2 regions of the Eubacterium ventriosum genome follow, and region 1 is predicted to be linked to the other one. Evidence: a T-box and tRNA genes for the amino acid it is inferred to sense, from the RefSeq annotation. Region 1 holds a T-box; the other holds one or more tRNA genes.
What was found. The T-box of region 1 lies ahead of metG (methionine--tRNA ligase). A T-box ahead of a tRNA ligase gene usually reads a tRNA of that ligase, here a tRNA-Met.

Region 1 (10,118 bases):
ATTTTCAAAAATACGATTAACAATCCTTAGGATTCCCATTTTGTCAGGATATTCGTCAAACATCATACTTCCTGCAAACTCCTGATAATCACATTCCTTCTCTACCATCTCCTGAATGGTCATAAAAGTTAGAGGGTACATTTCTTTAACATATTCAATGTCTCTATCTTCCGCCATTCCCCATTGTCCGTAATACATTCCCGTAACTGCATTTCCCTGAACATAAAAAGGTATATATTTATAATCCATATACTATCCTAAACTAATCAAAAACCTTATCAGTCTAGTATATTCAGCAAAAATAGAATTGTTTACTAAAGCTTTATTTTAATCTCTTTGCCTGATTTCTCATATGGAATATATTCCACACCTGCTGCTGCCATCATTCTCTTTGACGCCTTTACAGAAGATGTATCTCCATATTTATCATCGCCATATATAACCTTCTTAATGCCACACTGAATAATGGCCTTGGCGCACTCATTACAAGGAAACAAAGTTACATAAATCTTTGCTCCTTCAAGACTGCCGCCTCTATAATTCAAAATGGCATTTAATTCGCTGTGAGTTGTGTAAAAATATTTATTGTCATATGGATCGTCGCTTTCTCTATTCCATGGAAATTCATCATCGCTACAACCTACCGGAAGCCCGTTATAGCCCATTGACAAAATTTTGTTATCGTCACTTACTATGCATGCTCCCACCTGAGTATTTGGATCCTTTGACCTTAGTGCCGCCAAAGATGCAACTCCCATAAAATACTCATCCCATGAAATGTAATCCTTTCTCTTACTACTAGCCATTTCTTTCTCCTTTTAATTTCTTGTCAAAAGTGAAATGCTACTATTTATTTGCCACGGAAAAATTTCTATTGCAAACACGTTAATTTTATTATTTTGTACCGAAGATTCTATCTCCTGCATCTCCAAGTCCCGGAACGATGTACTTGTGTTCATTTAATTTTTCATCTAATGCACCAATGTACATATTTACGTCAGGATGTGCTTCTTCCATTGCTTTTACGCCTTCAGGTGCTGCAATAATGCACATTAATGTAATGTTCTTTACACCTTTTTCTTTAAGCATCTGAATTGCTGCAATTGCAGAACCACCTGTTGCAAGCATTGGATCTACTACGAATACGTTTCTCTTGTCACAATCTTCAGGTAATTTACAGTAGTACTCGTGAGGCAATGCTGTAACAGGATCTCTGTAAAGTCCAATGTGTCCTACTTTTGCTGATGGAATCATTGCAAGCATTCCATCTACCATACCAAGACCTGCTCTAAGAATAGGTACGATTGCTAACTTCTTTCCGCCTAATTCTTTAACTGTTGTCTTGCATATCGGTGTTTCGATTTCCTGGTTAGCTAATTCTAAGTTTCTTGTTGCTTCATATGTGATAAGCATTGCAATTTCGCTGATTAACTGTCTAAAATCTTTTGTTCCTGTTTCTTTTCTTCTAATAATTCCAATCTTGTGCTGGATCAATGGATGATCCATTATAAATGTCTTTCCCATTTGTTTTCCTCCGTGCTTTTTTATGTATTTTTTTAGTTTTTGTATTTACTTTCCTTAAGCTTGTTAGCTAATTTCTGAATTATGTTGTCTAATGTTTCATACATCTTGGCATAATCCGCTAACTCACCACCATCTGGATTAACTATGCTTCCTGCCTCGTTAATATACTCTGTTAATGTATAAACATTAACTGCCTCTGCATAGTCATCATATACTGCCTGCTTCCTTGACTCATCTAATACCAGTACCAATACGTCTTGTCCAAAATCTTCCGGTTCAAGTTGTATTGAAGTACGGTTAATGTCCAATCCCTTTGAGGCTGCGATTGCTACAGTTTTAGGATTCATTGGCTCCGGGAAAAGAACTGCAAGTCCTCTTGAATCAATATTTACCTGTTCTAATGGCAAATAATGTTTTAGCAAAGTTGCTGCAAGTGGTCCCGGTGACGTATCCATATCCGTAACAAACAAAATTTTTGAAAATTCTAGCATTTTACCTCCGAACTGCTATACATCAATGATGTTATAACCTGCTGCCTTAGTAAGCCTGTTCATGATTGCCTGTCCCACATTCTTCTCTGAAAATGCTTCACCAAAAATAAATTCTGTATCCACTTTGTCAAAGTCTCTTAATGCCTTGAACAAATGATTGGCAACTGTTTCCGGCTTTTCTAAATCTCCCAGTGATACTACCTTAATGCTCTTGTTTAGTCTTCCCTGGTACATATGCAAATGCTGGTCTGCTGTTATAATTCCTGTAATCTTACCTTCATCTGCTTTTTCATTTGCAAGTTCGATGATTTTTTCTGCCACCTTTACTTCATCGCCCTTATAAATCGTATAATCTGCCGATGGTGCATAATGTCTGTATTTCATTCCCGGAGCTTTTGGTTTAAACTCCTTAGTTGGTTTTGTAAAAATAGTTCTGTCCTCTGTTGCATCGGGAACAATCTCTTTTACCATTTCGTATGTAATAAATCCTGGTCTTAAAATCATTGGTGGATTAACTGTTACGTCAATGATAGTTGATTCAAGTCCCATTCCTACCATTCCGCCATCAATAATCATATCAATACGACCGTCCATGTCATCTATTACATGTTCCCCTAAAGTCGGGCTTGGTTTTCCTGAAAGGTTAGCACTTGGTGCCGCAATACTAACACCAGCCGCCTTAATAAGTGCCTGTGCAATAGGGTGATTAGGATATCTGACTGCAACTGTGTCCAAGCCTCCTGTTGTACCCTTTGGTACCAGATTACTTTTATTAAATATAAGTGTCATAGGTCCCGGCCAAAAGGCATCCATTAATTTCTCAGCCACCGGTGGTATCTCTTCAACCAACGGTTTAAGCATTTCCAAATCTGCTATGTGGGCAATTAACGGATTGTCTGATGGGCGTCCCTTTGCAGCATAAATCTTTGCTGCCGCTTCTTCATTTAATGCATCTGCTCCCAGTCCGTAAACAGTTTCTGTAGGAAAAGCAACCAGACCACCCTGTCTTATAATCTCTCCTGCCTGGTTAATTGTATCCATATCTATATTGTCTACACTGGTTTTTTTTATTATAGTTTTCATCTTACGCCTCATCTAATTTTTATCTTGTCTATTTTATCATATATTACCCCATTTTACAAATTATATTAACTATTACCATTACCTATTTTTCTCCAAAATATTCTTTAATTCCGGTACATATTATTTCCGCCAGTTTCTTCTGATATTCCTCCTTTGAAAGACTTTCCTCCTCACTTGGGTTGCTTAAAAAACCACACTCTATTATTGTTCCCGGACATTTAGAATTTATAAGCATATAATAACTGTTGTTAGGCTTTGCCGCCTTTTCTTTTTCTGTATTAATTTTTTTGTTCAAATGATTTTGAAGTATTAATCCAAGCTTTTTACTTTTTTCTGATTTTTCATAGAAAAAGCTTTGGGCACCTTTTACATTTGGGTTTGTAAAGCTGTTTTGATGAATGCTTATCATAATGCTATTACTGTTTATTTGGTATGTATTATTTATTATGCTACATCTTTTGTTTAAATCTCCAACCTTGGAAAACTTTCCTCCCTCATTTAGAATCTCATCTTTATTTCTTGTCATTACCACATCAAATCCGTTATCTTCCAAAACTTTCTTAAGGCATTTAGAAATGGCAAGGTTTACGTCTTTTTCCTTTGTGCCATTAACGCCCACTTTTCCCGGATCATCTCCCCCATGTCCCGGGTCAATTACAACAACTTTGCCATTTTTAGTTTTAACATTTTTATTTTCTTTTTCCATTTCAACTGTAGCTACCTTATCCATGTTGCAGGCTATTATTGTCATTGACACGAGAAGAACCACGGACATTACCATATTGATTTTTATTTTATTTTTAAGCATAAACATTCCAATTTTTTTCTACAATATATGAATTTCTAAGCATAAAAAGAACGCAGAACTATTTAAACTTCCATCTAAATTATTCTGCGTTTCTAATATGATTTTTATTCTATTATGATTTAATTTAAAATCTTATTTTAATTCTGTAAAGGCATTTGCAAGTTCTGCAAACTCTTCTAAAGTCAATGCCTCACCTCTTATAGTTTCCGGTTTTCCTATTTTTTCTATGGCCTTAACTATCTGTTCCTTAGAAAAACTAAGCTCCGGTGAATTTTTCAATCCGTTAACTAATGTTTTTCTTCTCTGATTAAAAGAAGCTCTTATGATTTTAAACATTAATTTTTCATCTGCCACATTAACTGTAGGTTCTTTATGTCTTGTTAGCTTTATTACCGCTGAATCAACATTTGGTCTTGGCATAAAACATGTTGCTGACACATTAAGAATAACCTTTGCAGTGGCATAGTACTGAACTGCCAATGACAATGCCCCATAATCCTTTGAACCCGGTCCTGTCTGCATTCTGTCCGCCACTTCTTTTTGAACCATTATTGTAATGCTGTCAATTGGCACACCACTCTCAAACAATCCCATAATAATAGGTGTTGTTATGTAATATGGCAAATTGGCAACAACCTTAATTGGTTTACCATTATTCTTTTCCTCTGCTAAAGATTTTATGTCAACCTTTAGCACGTCCTGATTTATAACTTCCACATTATCATATTCTGACAATGTATCTTCCAAAATAGGAATTAACATCTTATCAATTTCCACAGCCACAACCTGTCTTGCAGCTTCACAAAGATACTGTGTCATCGTTCCTATTCCCGGGCCGATTTCCAAAACGAAATCATCTTTTGTTATTTCAGCTCCTCTGATAATACTTTCCAATACATTTGAGTCAATTAAAAAGTTCTGTCCGAATTTTTTTTGGAAAGCAAAGCTATATTTATTTATTATTTCCTTTGTTGCACTTGGTGTTCCAAGATATGCCATTAATCAAACCTCTTTCTGCCTATTCCATAAAGGTCTTTTGCATTATTTGAAGTAATATCAATAACTTCTGCAGGGCTAATGTTCTTAATCTCTGCTATTTTATTTACAACGTAAGGCAGATTAAAGGAATCATTTCTCTTTCCTCTGTTTGGTTCCGGTGTTAAATAAGGACAGTCTGTTTCTATTACCATTCTATCCATTGGCATATATTCTACAACTTCCCTTAATTTCTTAGCATTTTTAAATGTTACTACACCACCGATTCCCAGATAAAATCCCATATCAAGGAATTTTTCTGCCATTTCCTTTGTGTAAGAAAAACAATGAATTACTCCACCGATTTCATCAGCCTTGTTAGCCTTCATAACTTCATATGTGTCATTTGCCGCATCACGGCTGTGAATAATAATCGGTAATTCAGCCTCTCTTGCAATATCCATTTGCTTTTCAAACCATTCTATCTGCTGCTCTTTATTATCATTCCAATGATAATCCAAGCCTATTTCGCCTACTGCAACGATTTTAGGCTTGTAAATGCTTTTCTTAAGCCACTGATAATCTTCTTCCGTAAGTTCTGAAACTTCATCCGGATGAACGCCTAATGCTCCATAAACATATGGAAAACGTCTCACAAGACCTATTGTGCTTTTACATGATGACATACTTGCGCCTACGTTTACGATATATTCTACACCTCTGTTTTGCATTCTCTCTAATAACTTTTCTCTGTCATCATCGAATGCTTCATCGTCATAATGTGCATGTGTATCAAAAATCATATTTCCTCCGATTTAGCAGATTTCGCTTCCACTAACAATATCTTTATCAACTGTTACAACTGAAAGGTTTCCTTCGTCATCACCTGCTGCCAAAATCATTCCCTGTGATTCCACTCCGCAAAGCTTACATGGTTTTAAGTTAGTAATAACGGCAACTTTCTTTCCTACCATTTCTTCAGGTTTATAGTATTTTGCAATACCTGAAACAATCTGTCTTGTTTCTGCTCCAATCTTAATCTGCGAAACTAGAAGTTTCTTAGCCTTTGGAACAGGTTCACACTTAATTACTTCACCTACCTGAATCTGAACCTTATCAAAATCATCTATTGTAATTTCAGGTTTCTTTTCAACTTCAGGATATTTTTCCTCTGCTTTTTCAGCCTTCTGAGCTGCCTTAATTTCTTCTACCTTTTCCATAACATCCTTAATATCCATTCTTGCAAATAAGATTTCCGGTTTTTCTGTTACTTTGTTGTCTGATGGGTATTTGCCAAATTCTGTCATGTCTTCAAAAGCTCTTGGCTGTGCATTAATCTGAGCCAGAATCTTCTTTGATGTTTCAGGCATAAATGGCTCTAATAGGCTTGCGCCAATTGTAATACCTTCAATTAAGTTATAAAGTACTGTGGCAAGTCTGTCCTGCTTATCTTCTTCCTTAGCAAGTGCCCAAGGCATTGTTTCATCAATGTACTTATTACATCTCTTAAATAATGTGAAGATTTCTGTAATTGCATCTGCAACTCTTAACTTATCCATCTTTTCAGCTGCCTTAACAGGTGTATCCAAAATAACCTTCTTAAAGTCATCGTCAACTTCTTCGTCAACTCCCTTGTTGCTTACAACTCCGTCAAAATACTTATTTGACATTGAAATTGTTCTGTTAACAAGATTTCCTAATGTATTAGCAAGGTCTGAGTTCATTCTCTCAACCATTAATTCCCAAGTAATAGTTCCATCGTTTTCAAATGGCATTTCATGAAGCACGAAATATCTTACGGCATCAACACCAAAAAGATTTGCCAAGTCATCCGCATAAATAACGTTACCCTTTGACTTACTCATTTTTCCGTCACCCTGTAATAACCAAGGATGTCCGAAAATCTGCTTTGGAAGTGGAACATCTAAAGCCATAAGCATAATTGGCCAATAAATAGTATGGAATCTTAAAATATCCTTTCCAATAAGGTGAAGGTCGGCCGGCCAATACTTATCATATAAAGGATCATTGTTTCCATCAACATCATATCCCAAACCTGTAATGTAGTTGGATAATGCATCAATCCATACATAAACAACGTGCTTTGGATCAAAGTCTACAGGAATTCCCCATTTAAATGATGTTCTTGATACACATAAATCCTGCAATCCCGGAAGAAGGAAGTTGTTCATCATTTCATTCTTTCTTGATTCAGGCTGAATAAATTCAGGATGTGTGTTAATATGTTCAATTAATCTGTCTGCGTATTTACTCATTCTAAAGAAATATGCTTCTTCCTTTGCAGGTGTTACTTCTCTGCCACAGTCAGGACACTTTCCATCTACTAACTGTGATTCTGTAAAGAAAGATTCACAAGGTGTACAGTACATTCCTTCATAATGTCCCTTATAAATATCTCCCTGATCATATAGTTTCTTAAAAATCTTCTGAACCTGTTTTTCATGGTCTGGATCAGTTGTTCTAATGAATTTATCATATGATGTATTCATTAAATCCCAGATTTCCTTAATAACACCGGAAACATTATCTACAAATTCCTTTGGTGTAATTCCTGCTTCCGCAGCCTTTAATTCTATTTTCTGACCGTGTTCGTCAGTTCCTGTCTGGAATCTTACATCATATCCCTGCTGTCTTTTAAATCTTACAATACTGTCAGCCAAAATTGCTTCATAAGTATTACCAATATGAGGCTTTCCTGATGTGTAAGCAATGGCTGTTGTTAAATAATACGTTTTACTCATTTTCCTGCCAATTTCCTTTCCAAAATAAGAATTTCAAATACAATAAACGCCCTCATCATAAAGACGAGAGCGTAAACTTCGTGGTACCACTTTACTTTATCGGAATAGTATTCTTAATAATTACAAAACACATTCCAACCTTATTTACACTATAACGGGTGTTCCCGTCACCGGCTTATGTAGCACTCACCGATGCCATTCGGGGGCCATCTTCACCTTACTCTTCACTGCCTGTTCTCACCATTTCAGACTCTCTGTATGCTATCTTTAAGGATACTCTTCCCTTCACTATGTTTACCATCTGCTAACAATTCTATTATTTAATGGCAAATTTGTCAATTTTAATTTTAATTACACAGCTTATCTGTTAACAATATATATCAATATTATAGGACTTTAATTTTGACATTATGGTGCCTTCTACACTTTCTTCCATAATTAATCCGGTAAACTCGTCTATGCCGGCATATTTGTAATTGCCATCCTTAGAAAGTTTCTCTCTTTCCATAAGCATATAACACTCATTACTTACTTCCATTACAGACTTCTTTGTTAATGCATCTTCCGTATCATATGTATAGACTCTGTTTCTGTTGACATCTATTCCAACCACTCCCATAAATGCCTTATCAAACTGATAGTTAGAGATATTTCTGTTAGTTATTGTTCCAACGAAACCATCTCTGCCCCTGTTTAATTTTCCACCAAGGAAAATAAGTTTAGTCTTGGTATCCTTCTCATAAAGCATTATAAGTATGGCATCAATCATATTTGTAACAACTGTAACCGGTCTGTCTGCCTCAACTATAAGTTTTACCAGTTCAATATTTATGGTTGAAATATCAAGAAAAATAACATCGCCGTCCTGAATTATTTCATAAGCCCTTTTTGCTATTACACGCTTCTCTTCTACGTTCTTACCTATTCTCTGTGAAACATATCTGTCATGACTGTTTGTCCTGACTCTTACTGCCCCACCGTAAGTCTTCTTTAACATTCCGTCTTTTTCTAAATGAGCTAAGTCTTTTCTAATACTATCCTCTGTTACTCCAAATTTTTTACTTAAATTTTTTACTCTTACTGAACCTTCTCTGTTTACTATTTCAACAATTGTATTTTGTCGTTCTCTTGCAAGCATAACTTCCCCCTTCTTCGTACATTAATCTATACTTTATATTCTTAATATTTTCAGGGTTTTGTCAAGGGTTACATAACTTTTTGTATAAAACTACTTATTTTTCGAAAAAAATAGAAAGGAAAAGAGCAATTACACCAAAGATTTCTCCCTGTTATAATTGCTCTCCGTTAACAAACCAAAAATATGCATTTATTTATTGATTTATGACTATCCTAAAATTTCTAAAACTTCTTCCTCTGTTACACATGCCATAACTTTATCAGCTAATGCCTTACATTCATCCATTGTGCAATCGGAAATAGTCTTTCTTGTCTTTAATACACTTGTAGCACTTACACTAAATTCATCTAAACCAAATGCTAAAAGAAGTGGGATAAGTTTTGAATCTGCTGCTGCTTCTCCACACATACCTACCATAATTCCCTCTTTCTTACCACATTCGATAATACGCTTAATTGCTCTAAGTACTGCCGGATTATATGTTGAATAAAGATATGCAACCTTTGCATTTCCTCTATCTACTGCCATTGTGTATCCTGTAAGATCGTTTGTACCGATACTAAAGAAAGCTGCTTCTTTTGCAAGAACATCTGCCACCATGCAGGCTGCAGGTGTTTCCATCATTACACCAACTTCAATGTTCTTATTGTAAGCTACGCCTTCCTTATCTAATTCAGCCATAATTTCTTTAATCATAGCCTTAACCTGTCTTAATTCATCAACACCTGTTACAAGTGGAACCATAATCTTAATCTTTCCAAATGCACTGGCTCTAAGCAAAGCTTTTAACTGAATCTCATAAATATCTTTTCTCTGTAAGCAATAACGAATAGCTCTAAAACCAAGGAATGGGTTGTCTTCATGTTCCAATCCAAGATATGGAACATCCTTGTCACCACCGATATCAAGTGTTCTGATGATAACCGGTTTTCCTTTCATCTTTTCTGCTACTTCCTTATATGCTTCAAACTGTTCTTCTTCTGTAGGCATAGAATCTCTATCCATAAATAAAAATTCTGTTCTGAAAAGTCCAATACCTTCGCCATCACATTCAACAGCCTTGTTAGCATCTGCAGGTTTTCCAATATTACATACTAATTCAACTTTTACGCCATCCTTAGTCTGTGAAGGCTTGCCTGCATATTCTTTTAACAATGCCTTTTCATTCTGATAATCGCTGTACATCTTTTTGAACTTTTCAACTGTTTCATCATCAGGATTTAAAATAGCTTCTCCACTTGTTCCGTCAAGAACTACCTTATCTCCATTCTTAGCAATACTGCAAATATTTTCAATACTTAATACTGCAGGTACTTCCATTGCTCTTGCAAGAATAG
Region 2 (10,118 bases), 1.1 Mb from region 1:
ATTAATTATGTCAATATCCTTTAACTCCATTGTATCTTTTATAATTTGGAACAAATCACTATGTTCCCCTAAAATTTTATTTTCTTCCATATTACCACTAATTAAGCTCTTGACCACTTTGTTCCTTCTCTTGTATCTTTTAATACAATTCCTTTTGCTGCCAATTCATCACGAATCTGATCAGCCATTGCAAAATCTCTATCTTTCTTTGCCTGAGCTCTCTTTGCAATCATTTCTTCAATGTAATCTTCATCGCCTACTTTTTCTTCTTCCTTTTCAAGAATAATTCCAAGTACATTGCAAAGCTTATCTAAAATTTCATATACACCTGCAGCAAATTCTTTTGTGCTTCCTTCATTTAAGTTACTGTTAGCAAACTTAACTAATTCAAATACTGCTGAAATTGCATTTGCTGTGTTGCAATCATCATCCATAGCTTCTTCAAACTTAGTAATATATTCTTTTGCTTCATCTAATAACTTAGCTTCTGCATCTGTAACTTTTCCGTCTTTGCCATTAGAAATAATATCTCTAATTTTTGCTCCTGATGTGATTATTCTTTCAAGTCCGTTCTTTGCTGATTCCATAAGGTCATCGCTAAAGTTAAGTGGGCTTCTGTAGTGTGCACTAAGCATAAAGAATCTTAAAACCTGAAGGTCATATTTTTCTGAAATATCTCTTACTGTAAAGAAATTGCCTAATGATTTTGACATCTTCTTATTGTTAATATTTAAGAAGCCATTATGCATCCAATATTTAGAGAATTCACATCCGTTTGCAGCTTCGCTCTGTGCAATTTCATTCTCATGATGTGGAAATATTAAATCCTCTCCACCTGCGTGAATGTCAATTTCATCTCCTAAATATTTCTTTGACATAACTGAACATTCAATATGCCATCCCGGTCTTCCGTCACTCCATGGTGATGGCCATGAAGGTTCTCCTTCTTTCTTAGGTTTCCAAAGCACGAAATCAAGAGGATCTTCCTTTGATTCTTCTCCTGCAACCTTTATATCTCTATGACCTGCTTCCAAATCATCAATATTCTTCTTTGAAAGTTTTCCATAATCCTTAAACTTTCTTGTTCTGTAATATACTGTTCCGTCAGCATCATAAGCATAACCCTTATCAATTAATGTTTTAATCATTTCAATCATTCCATCAATTTCCTGAGTTGCAAGTGGATGAGTTGTTGCAGGTTCAATATTTAAATCATGCATATCTTTCTTGCACTCTTTAATATATCTCTGTGAAATTTCTTCTGCTGTTGTTCCCTCTTCAATCGCTTTCTTGATAATCTTGTCATCTACATCAGTAAAGTTTGATACATAGTTAACATCGTATCCCTTATATTCCAAATATCTTCTGAAAGTGTCAAATATAATCATTGGTCTGGCATTTCCAATGTGAATAAGGTTATAAACTGTAGGTCCACAAACATACATTTTTACCTTTCCCTCTTCAAGAGGTACAAATTCTTCTTTTTTCTTTGTTAACGTATTGTATATTTTCATAGCTTTACTCCTTAATTTTGTTGTTAATTTGGTCTATCATTTCTCTAAGTTTTGTATTTTCGTCACTTAATCTCTTTAATTCATTCTGTACAGGATGTGGAATGTGAACCTGATCAAGATCATAACAAGGAACTGCCTCGTCATTTCTCTTAACTACAATTCCCGGAACTCCTACAACTGTAGAATAAGGTGGCACTTCTTCAAGTACAACAGAACCTGCTGCAATCTTTGAATTTCTGCCTATTGTAAAGGAACCAAGGACTTTTGCTCCTGCACCAACCAAAACGTTGTCTTCAAGCGTAGGATGACGCTTACCCTGTTCCTTTCCTGTTCCTCCAAGAGTAACTCCCTGATACAAAGTAATATTGTCACCTAAAATAGCTGTTTCACCAATAACAACGCCATGCCCATGGTCTATAAAAAGTCCCTTGCCAATCTTGGCACCCGGATGTATTTCTATTCCTGTCTTTCTGGCTGTTCTCTGAGAAATCCTTCTTGCCTTAAAAACCTTTCCCCGTTCATAAAGTTTGTGAGCCCTTCTATAATTATATATCGCCCAAAAACTAGGATAAAGTATAGCTTCAATGTCCTTCTTAATGGCCGGATCCCTATCCCTTATAACTTTAACTTCTTCTTTGTAATAACTCCAAAATCCCACTTTATACACACTTTCACTTTTTATTTATATATATATGTTAATATCTTACAAATAGTCATTAATAAAAAAGCTGTCCTTCTTACATACCAAAGGTAAACCTTCTATTATTTTGTAACCAAAAATATGAGCTGTCAACTCTCCAATAGTCAAATCAAACTCAATATCTTCCATTAACTGTTCTTCTTTTACTTTATCCAATTTTACATTACCGTGTCCATATGTCAATATAAAGCAACCGTTATTTTCCTCAAGAACCGGATCTGTAATCTTTAAAATCTTTCTTCCTTCTCCCTGAAATCCTAAAAGTCTTACTGTCTTTCTGATGTTTATGATTCTTGCCATAACATAAGGTTTTCCTGTGCTTTCAAGCCAGTTAAGACTCTGTATTGACGGATCAAGAACTTCTTCAAGGATTTCACCATCTATCCATATTCTATACCCTACAATAACCTTATTTTCAACATAAATATCAATGTCGCCACCTTCGATTTTTATAAGTTCATTAATCTTCTTAAAATAATCGCTGTCTTTTGCAAGGCTTACGCTATAATTTTTTTCCATTGATGCCTGAGCAAATATGGCAAGTCTGATTAAGTCTGACTTTTCAGCTTTTCTGTAAATAAGGGAATGAGTAGCTTTCTTTCTTTGATCAACAGGTTTTAAATCCTGCTTATCCATAACATATTCAAATCCCAATCCGCTATAAACCTTTGCCTTTCCTTCATCTGAAGGTATCAGATATGTGAAAGCTTCCATATCCATAAACATATCTTTTAGCAAATATTTAAATGTTTCTGACATAATTCCCTGTTTTCTATACTCTTCATAAGTACCAACACCATATATATAAATAATGTTTGTCTTTAGTTTTCCAAGTATAACTGTCTTTGGGATAAGATGAACACAATTCACTATCTTGTTATCTCTTTCATTTACAATAACATGATTGCCCGGCAATCTATTTTGAAAATAGTAATCAGTGTACTCTTTTGTATCATCAAAACAGTGCTCATATAATGGTCTGATATTTTGTTTTTCATTATTTTCAAGATATCTAATCATAACGTTTCCTAAGCCCTTTATTTTTGAATTATAGTATATTTTTCCACCATATAAATCGGATTATATGATAATTTTGATTTTCTAAGTCCTTCTAATCCCATATCATCTTCCCTGTTTTCTTTTCCTGCTTCAGGAAAAGCTTCTATCAGAAACTGGCTGCAAATATATGGATAAAGCCCTCTGATTTCAGGATTCGCCTTCTCAACCGGAATATAAACCATATCTTCCCTACTTTCGTAATTACCGATTGTAAAAGCTTCCAGCTTATTATCCACATAAACTGCGCCTATTTTATAATCAAACACTTCTTCATGTTCAAGAATATATTTAATTCCAACAGCTTCACTGTCAATAAATTCATGTTCCTCAGTATCACTCTTGTGCTTCTTCCAATCTTCTAAAAAATCCAATATTTCAGGTTCATCTTTTTTGCTTAAAAATTTAAACTCATATCTGCCTTCATATTCCCTCTTAAAAGCATTTAAGTGATTCTTCTTTTTGTGGTATTTTTTCCCGCTAAATGTACGTAATTTTTCAGCATCATAAACATAATCTGCATATGTTCTGTCAGGAACTACAACATATTCATCTTCCGGAAGTTGTAACAAGTCAACTGCTGCCCTGTCCACCACATACATAACAAGCTTCTTTTGAAGTACTTCATTAAAATACTTCTGAGTTTCAAGAAAACATTCTTTTAAATCTTCATCTTTGCAACAGGGTATTGAAGAATAATATTGTCCATCTTCACTTTTTGCTACCCACATCAATCCTTTATCATTAGTAAAATACCATGTTGGATAACAGTTAAGCCAAATGTATAAATCAAGTATATTGCTGTCTGCCGTCTCCGGCCTTCTCATCTGATAATATTCTTTTATACTATTATAATCCTCTATTCTTATTTCCTGTAAATTATATTCTTCCATTTTAATTTTCCAATAAGGCTATGGCCTGTGATGAAATACCAAGCCCTTCTCCTGTAAATCCAAGTCCTTCTTCTGTTGTTGCTTTGATACAAACCTTTGATGTATCTACGTTTAATGCCTTAGCAACATTTTTTATCATCTGTTCTCTGTATGGTGCAAGCTTTGGTCTCTGACAAATAATTGTTGCATCTATATTTCCAATTCTGTAATTGTTCTCATCTAAAAGTTTTCCAACATGTTTAAGTAATTCAATGCTTGATATATCCTTATATTTAGGATCAGTGTCCGGAAAATGTTTTCCTATATCTCCAAGTGCAGCTGCTCCAAGTAATGCGTCCATAATGGCATGTACTACAACATCCGCATCTGAATGACCAAGCAATCCCTTCTCATAAGAAATTTCCACTCCACCAAGTATTAATTTTCTATCTTCAACAAGCTTATGAACATCATAGCCCATTCCTATTCTCATATTACATTCACCTCGCTCAACGCACATTCTGTTTTAGTATACCACATTTTTCGATAAATGTATCAATAGAATAAAAAATGAAATAATTTTAGATAAAAAAAGGAATGTAAAAGTGATTCTGCCATTTTTACATTCCATATTTGCATAAAAAAAGTAGCGAGAGGGGGATTCGAACCCTCGACACCGCGGGTATGAACCGCGTGCTCTAGCCAACTGAGCTATCTCGCCATAATCGTATATTACTATTGAAGTTAATTCTTCAATTCTTATTGCAATAAGCAATAAAAAATAGCGAGAGGGGGATTCGAACCCTCGACACCGCGGGTATGAACCGCGTGCTCTAGCCAACTGAGCTATCTCGCCGAAAAGTTGCTTATTTAAAAATGTAATGGGACCTACAGGGCTCGAACCTGTGACCCCCTGCTTGTAAGGCAGATGCTCTCCCAGCTGAGCTAAGATCCCTTACAGATTTAAACTGCTCTATTAATATATACGTTTAGGCAACATTTGTCAACAACTTTTTTTATTTTTTCAAACTTTTTTTAATTATCTTCTTTCACTTGATAATCTCCATCTTTTAGGAAGAAGAAATCCTCCACTCTATGTTTTTTATCAAATAAACCATTATACTGAACTTTTGAGTATTCATTTATGTATTTAGTATATTTTGACTTTTCATCTATATTTCTAAATTCTCCATCATCTCCCTGGTAGAACAATCCGGTAAGAACAGGTATCTTTTTCTGTAAGTCTAAAAGATACTTGTTATATCCTGTCATATCCGCTCCAATAAGGTTTAAAAGATATGAAGATAAATAGTTTGCACTCATATCCTCATTCTGCTTTTCTTCTATATCATAGTTAGCCCAGATTACGTATGGTGTTGAATACCACGTTGCAGTATCCTTAGCTGTAAAATTATCTATTTTCTTTCCAAAAATATTACTGTAAAAATCTGTGCTAAGAGGTGGCTGGTGATCTCCAAACATTACAATAATAGTTGGCTCATCCACTTTTTCAAAATATTTTGTCAACTCCTCGAAAGCTTCATCTGACTTCTTTGCCAATGTAACATACTGTTCTACTTCATCTGAGCTTAACATACTGTTTGTTACCTGAATGTCAGCATCTACAAAACCTCTATTTCCAACATAACCGCCGTGGTTCTGAACTGTAACATTAAACAAATAAAACGGATCAGATGACTTGCTTCTTGCCTTTTCATAATCTTTTGTAATCTGTTCCATGTCTGTTTTGTCAGAAATAAAGTTTCTTATAAACTCAGGTTTTTTGTAATATTCCATTGAATAGAAATGATTAAATCCTAAGCTGTTATATACATTCTCTCTGTTCCATCCGCTTCTCTTATATGGATGATATGAATTATTGCCCATATATCCCTGAGATACAAGAGTTCTTGTTAATGAAGGAACAACGCCCTTAACATAATTGTTATATGGTACTGCTCTTGGTGCAAAAAACGCCAATGAATTTCCTGTTAAGAATTCAAATTCTGAGTTGGCAGTATTTGCTCCTTCAATCGACACATAAAGTTTACCCTTAATTGTATTTTTTGTAAGACTATGAATAAATGGCAAATAATCCTCTGATGTTTCAAAAGGTCCATCCACATTTAAATCTGCCAATGATTCATTCATGATTGCAATTACATTAGGCATTTTCTTTGTTTTTGCAGAATTTTTGTCTGTTGAATCTGACTTAAAATTCTTTGCTATTTTTTCAACGTCGTCTGTTGAGTATTCATCCGGTTTATTATTCTTAATATATTTCCAAGATGTTGTAAATGACAACACACTGCCATTCTGAGCATATGTTAACTGTGGTTTCCACTGACTGTCAATAATGCCAGCATTTACTACCCCACTTGAATTAATATAGAAATTATATCCACCGATAACAATAGCAATAATAACTGCTACTGATACCAAACGTTTCTTTAATTTTAATCCTTTATAGCTCTTTAAGCTAAACATTGCTCCTGAGAATGCCACTAAAAAGCTTACTGCCCAAAGAACATATATATCAAATGTATACTCAAAACTATCTGCCACATTTAAAGCTGTTCCAATTGATAAAACATCTGCCGCAAGCACAGGTATTCCTCTAAAGCCAAATACAAAATAGTTAGTTAACGCAAGAACAAACATTGCTATGCACATTAAAATAGCTGAATACTGTGTCTTGTTCGTAATTGCAAAAAATACAAATAGCACAATATAATAAATAATAATATTTAACAATCCTCTTACTGTAAACAAAGACTCTAAAATAGGTCCTACAGTAAAAGATGACAAACTTTCAACCATAAAGTAAGCAACTATAGGAGATACCCAGAATAAAATTCTCGAAAGAATCTTATCAAGTGATATGTTCTTGTTAAACTTCTTATTAAACTTTTCTTCTATTACTCCAAAAGGTACTAAAACAAAAATAAGAGAAAGAATAAGCATTCCAAACATTATTCTTAAAGCACCTGTGTTATAAAACTGAAATTCCATGGAAATGGCTATTTTTTCTCCATCAGCCAACTTCTGCCCATCAATTGTTCCACTCTTTAAGTAACTGTTATTTTTGTCTGTTGTATATACACCAAATTTCTGTGGATTATAAGCATCTTCACACTGAATTATAAGTGTATAATATTCATTTCTTTTTAGTTTAGCAGGCTTCTCAAAAGTAAAATGAGTATACTTTCTTGTTTTCATTCCTGTTAACGGTTTTGAAGTAGTTGCAAGTTCATTTCCATCCTTGTCAACTACAGTAAGAATCATTGAACCCTTTGAACTTTCTCTTCCCTGATTGTCTATATAAATAGACATATCTTCCAAGGTTCCGTCATAACCTTTAAATTCCTGTGTACATTTACTATCTGATTTTAAATAATAAACCTTGGCATCTTCGTACTTCTTGTGTCCTGTTCTAACAGTACTATATGCCAATCCGTTGTTTACTCCTATAAAAATAATGCCAGCCAATAAAAGAATTATGGAAATAATCCACTTAGTTCTGTCCCATTTTACTTTGTTATTCTTCTTTTTATTAAGATATGACTGAACCTCTTGTTTTTCCTGCTCATTGCTTTTCAACGCAGATTCAATTTCTTTACGAGTTGTGTCTACTTCGCTTTTAATATTAAACTTCATTTTAACTTCTCCGTTCATTTTATCTTTTTGTCTATCAACTACTCTGCTTAAAGAAAAAGATAGATGGTCTTAATTTCGGCCATCTATCTTTTACAAAAACGTCCTGCCAAACATTAAAGTTTTTTTCTAACTAATTACGTATCAAATATTTAAGCAACGTTTTTATATTAACACAATATTTTCACATTTTAAAGTTTTTTATTTAAATTCATCAAACCATCCTTCATCATCTAATGTTGGAAGCCCATTAACATCTATCAAGCCATCACTTGTTCCGTCTGCATAACTAATCTTTAAATAAGCTTTTGCAACATAATCTCTTACATAGTTGCTTTCTGAAACCTTCAACAACATACTCTGAATTTATTCTAATTTAAGTAACTTTCTTTAAATTCTTTTAGGTTTACTCCATAAACCATAAACTTTTGTTTTTCCTGTTTTTCTGACTGCTCTTACTTTAATGTAATACTTTTTGTTCTTCTTTAACTTTTTCAATGTAAATGTTGTTAATTTTACATTTTTTGTTATTGTTGTTTTCTTTTTAAATTTCTTTGAAGTTGATATTTTTACAACATAACCTGTTGCACCTTTTACCTTCTTTAATGAAATTTTTGCTTTTGTACCCTTAGCTTTTCTTGCAACTTTTTTAACCTTAACTTTAGCTGGTGTTATTTTTACTGTAGGTCCAACAGTTGTTTCAGTTCCAATTTCTGTAGAAGCATTCTGAATATTTTTAGTTGTGGTGGTTGCTTCTGTTATTGGTGTTTCTGTTGTTGGCTTAGCCGTTGTTGGTGCTTCCGTTGTTGGAGACTCTGTTGTTGGCTCAGTAGTTGTAGGCGCTTCTGTCGTTGGTGCCTCTGTTGTTGCCTCGGCTGTTGTTGGTGCTTCCGTTGTTGGAGCCTCTGTTGTAGGCGCTTCTGTCGTTGGTACCACTGTTGTTGGTGCTTTTGTCGTTGGTGCCTCTGTCGTTACATCAACAGTTGTAGTTGTTTCTGTTGTTGGAACTTCTTTAGCTTCCCATACTCCCATTTCATACATTGAATATCCGTAAGCGTCTAATCCTCTTCTTGTTCCATACATTCTTACGTATCTTGCGCTATATGTTTTATCCAATGTTATCTGAACTGTTTTCGCACTTGTTGCTTTTACTGCTGCAACTGTCTTCCAGTCTGTTGCATTATTGGAAATCTGTACATAATATCTTTTTGCGTAAGCACCTTCCCATGAGAAACCTACTTTGTTGATGTTTTTTACGCTGCCAAGGTCAACATATAACCACTGTGGATCAACATTCCACTCTGATTCCCATCTTGTGCCAAGTTTTCCATCTGTAACATTTGCAGCCTTGTCATTTTTTTCTGATGATGCTACAACGCTACAACCTTTTGCAATATTTTCGGTTGCTTCGAATATACTTCGGTCAACATCACTACCTGTTATTGGTTCTAATTCGTCAGGATTTACTTCTGCATCTGCATCAACATATTCTCCTGCGACAGATGTATAAGTTGTATTTGCTTCAATTACTTCATTTACCTGATGTGCTCTTGTATATGAATACTGTGATATTTTATTTAGCTCATCATTGTCGTAAACTTCTGTATTACTTGCTCCTACATATGCAATGTTTTTGTGTATTAAATTTGTTACGTATGTATAGTCGTCTCCACTAAAAGTTTTCTGCGCTTCTTCCGGGAATATTGTATAGAATACACTTGTTGCCGAAACAAAAGTTCCAAGTGGCATTGGATGCTTGCCATCTGTGCAGTAGTAATCTTTTCCTTCTGTTTTATACATATCGTAGAAAGCTTCTCCTGCCGGTGCCACACCATTACAATATTTTTTTGCTGCCTTTATGTAATAATATGTAAAATATGGAAGCTTACTGTTTTCTCCAAGAATTGAATCTTTAGTTGGCCATGGTTCATATGAATAAATCTTTGCATCAGGGCTGTACTGCTTAATCATTTCAGTAATAGTCTGAACACCTTCCATATGATTATCTGCATCAAAACTTCCAACTATGTCCTGAATAATTACCTTGTCATATCCACCTTTTTGTATTGCTGTTATTACATTATCGGCTTTTGCATTTCTGATAAGTGTATAGCCACCGTTTGTTGCTGCTGTACACTTAACTTTATGTCCGTAATGATTTGCAAGGCCTTCAACTACGCTGCAAAGCGTATTGTAATATGTCATTGAATTTCCTATAAACAAAATATTCATTGTGTCATCCCCTTTGTCTGCTGCATTTGTTTCCATCCCTTTAAAAAAGGTTAATCCTGAAAAAACAAGGCAAACACTAAGTATCATTGC

Region 2: it has a tRNA-Met gene. The T-box ahead of metG (methionine--tRNA ligase) is inferred to sense a tRNA for this amino acid. The anticodon was not compared.

The regions. Positions count from the first base shown of each region.
Region 1 covers NZ_CP102282.1:467,901-478,018, forward strand. Annotated here, with positions in the region: gene NQ558_RS01990 (hypothetical protein) at 1-249, opposite strand, end outside; gene NQ558_RS01995 (deoxycytidylate deaminase) at 315-806, opposite strand; gene upp (uracil phosphoribosyltransferase) at 895-1,524, opposite strand; gene NQ558_RS02005 (arsenate reductase/protein-tyrosine-phosphatase family protein) at 1,557-2,015, opposite strand; gene NQ558_RS02010 (L-threonylcarbamoyladenylate synthase) at 2,031-3,098, opposite strand; gene NQ558_RS02015 (N-acetylmuramoyl-L-alanine amidase family protein) at 3,181-3,906, opposite strand; gene rsmA (16S rRNA (adenine(1518)-N(6)/adenine(1519)-N(6))-dimethyltransferase RsmA) at 4,039-4,905, opposite strand; gene NQ558_RS02025 (TatD family hydrolase) at 4,905-5,684, opposite strand; gene metG (methionine--tRNA ligase) at 5,697-7,643, opposite strand; T-box leader at 7,700-7,941, opposite strand; gene NQ558_RS02035 (DeoR/GlpR family DNA-binding transcription regulator) at 8,011-8,781, opposite strand; gene ptsP (phosphoenolpyruvate--protein phosphotransferase) at 8,989-10,118, opposite strand, start outside.
Region 2 covers NZ_CP102282.1:2,260,857-2,270,974, forward strand. Annotated here, with positions in the region: gene NQ558_RS10140 (Mini-ribonuclease 3) at 1-90, opposite strand, end outside; gene cysS (cysteine--tRNA ligase) at 102-1,514, opposite strand; gene cysE (serine O-acetyltransferase) at 1,519-2,181, opposite strand; gene NQ558_RS10155 (GNAT family N-acetyltransferase) at 2,218-3,234, opposite strand; gene NQ558_RS10160 (DUF2156 domain-containing protein) at 3,252-4,163, opposite strand; gene ispF (2-C-methyl-D-erythritol 2,4-cyclodiphosphate synthase) at 4,165-4,635, opposite strand; tRNA gene NQ558_RS10170 (tRNA-Met) at 4,790-4,863, opposite strand; tRNA gene NQ558_RS10175 (tRNA-Met) at 4,925-4,998, opposite strand; tRNA gene NQ558_RS10180 (tRNA-Val) at 5,025-5,097, opposite strand; gene NQ558_RS10185 (alkaline phosphatase family protein) at 5,178-7,799, opposite strand; gene NQ558_RS10190 (hypothetical protein) at 7,998-8,153, opposite strand; gene NQ558_RS10195 (discoidin domain-containing protein) at 8,187-10,118, opposite strand, start outside.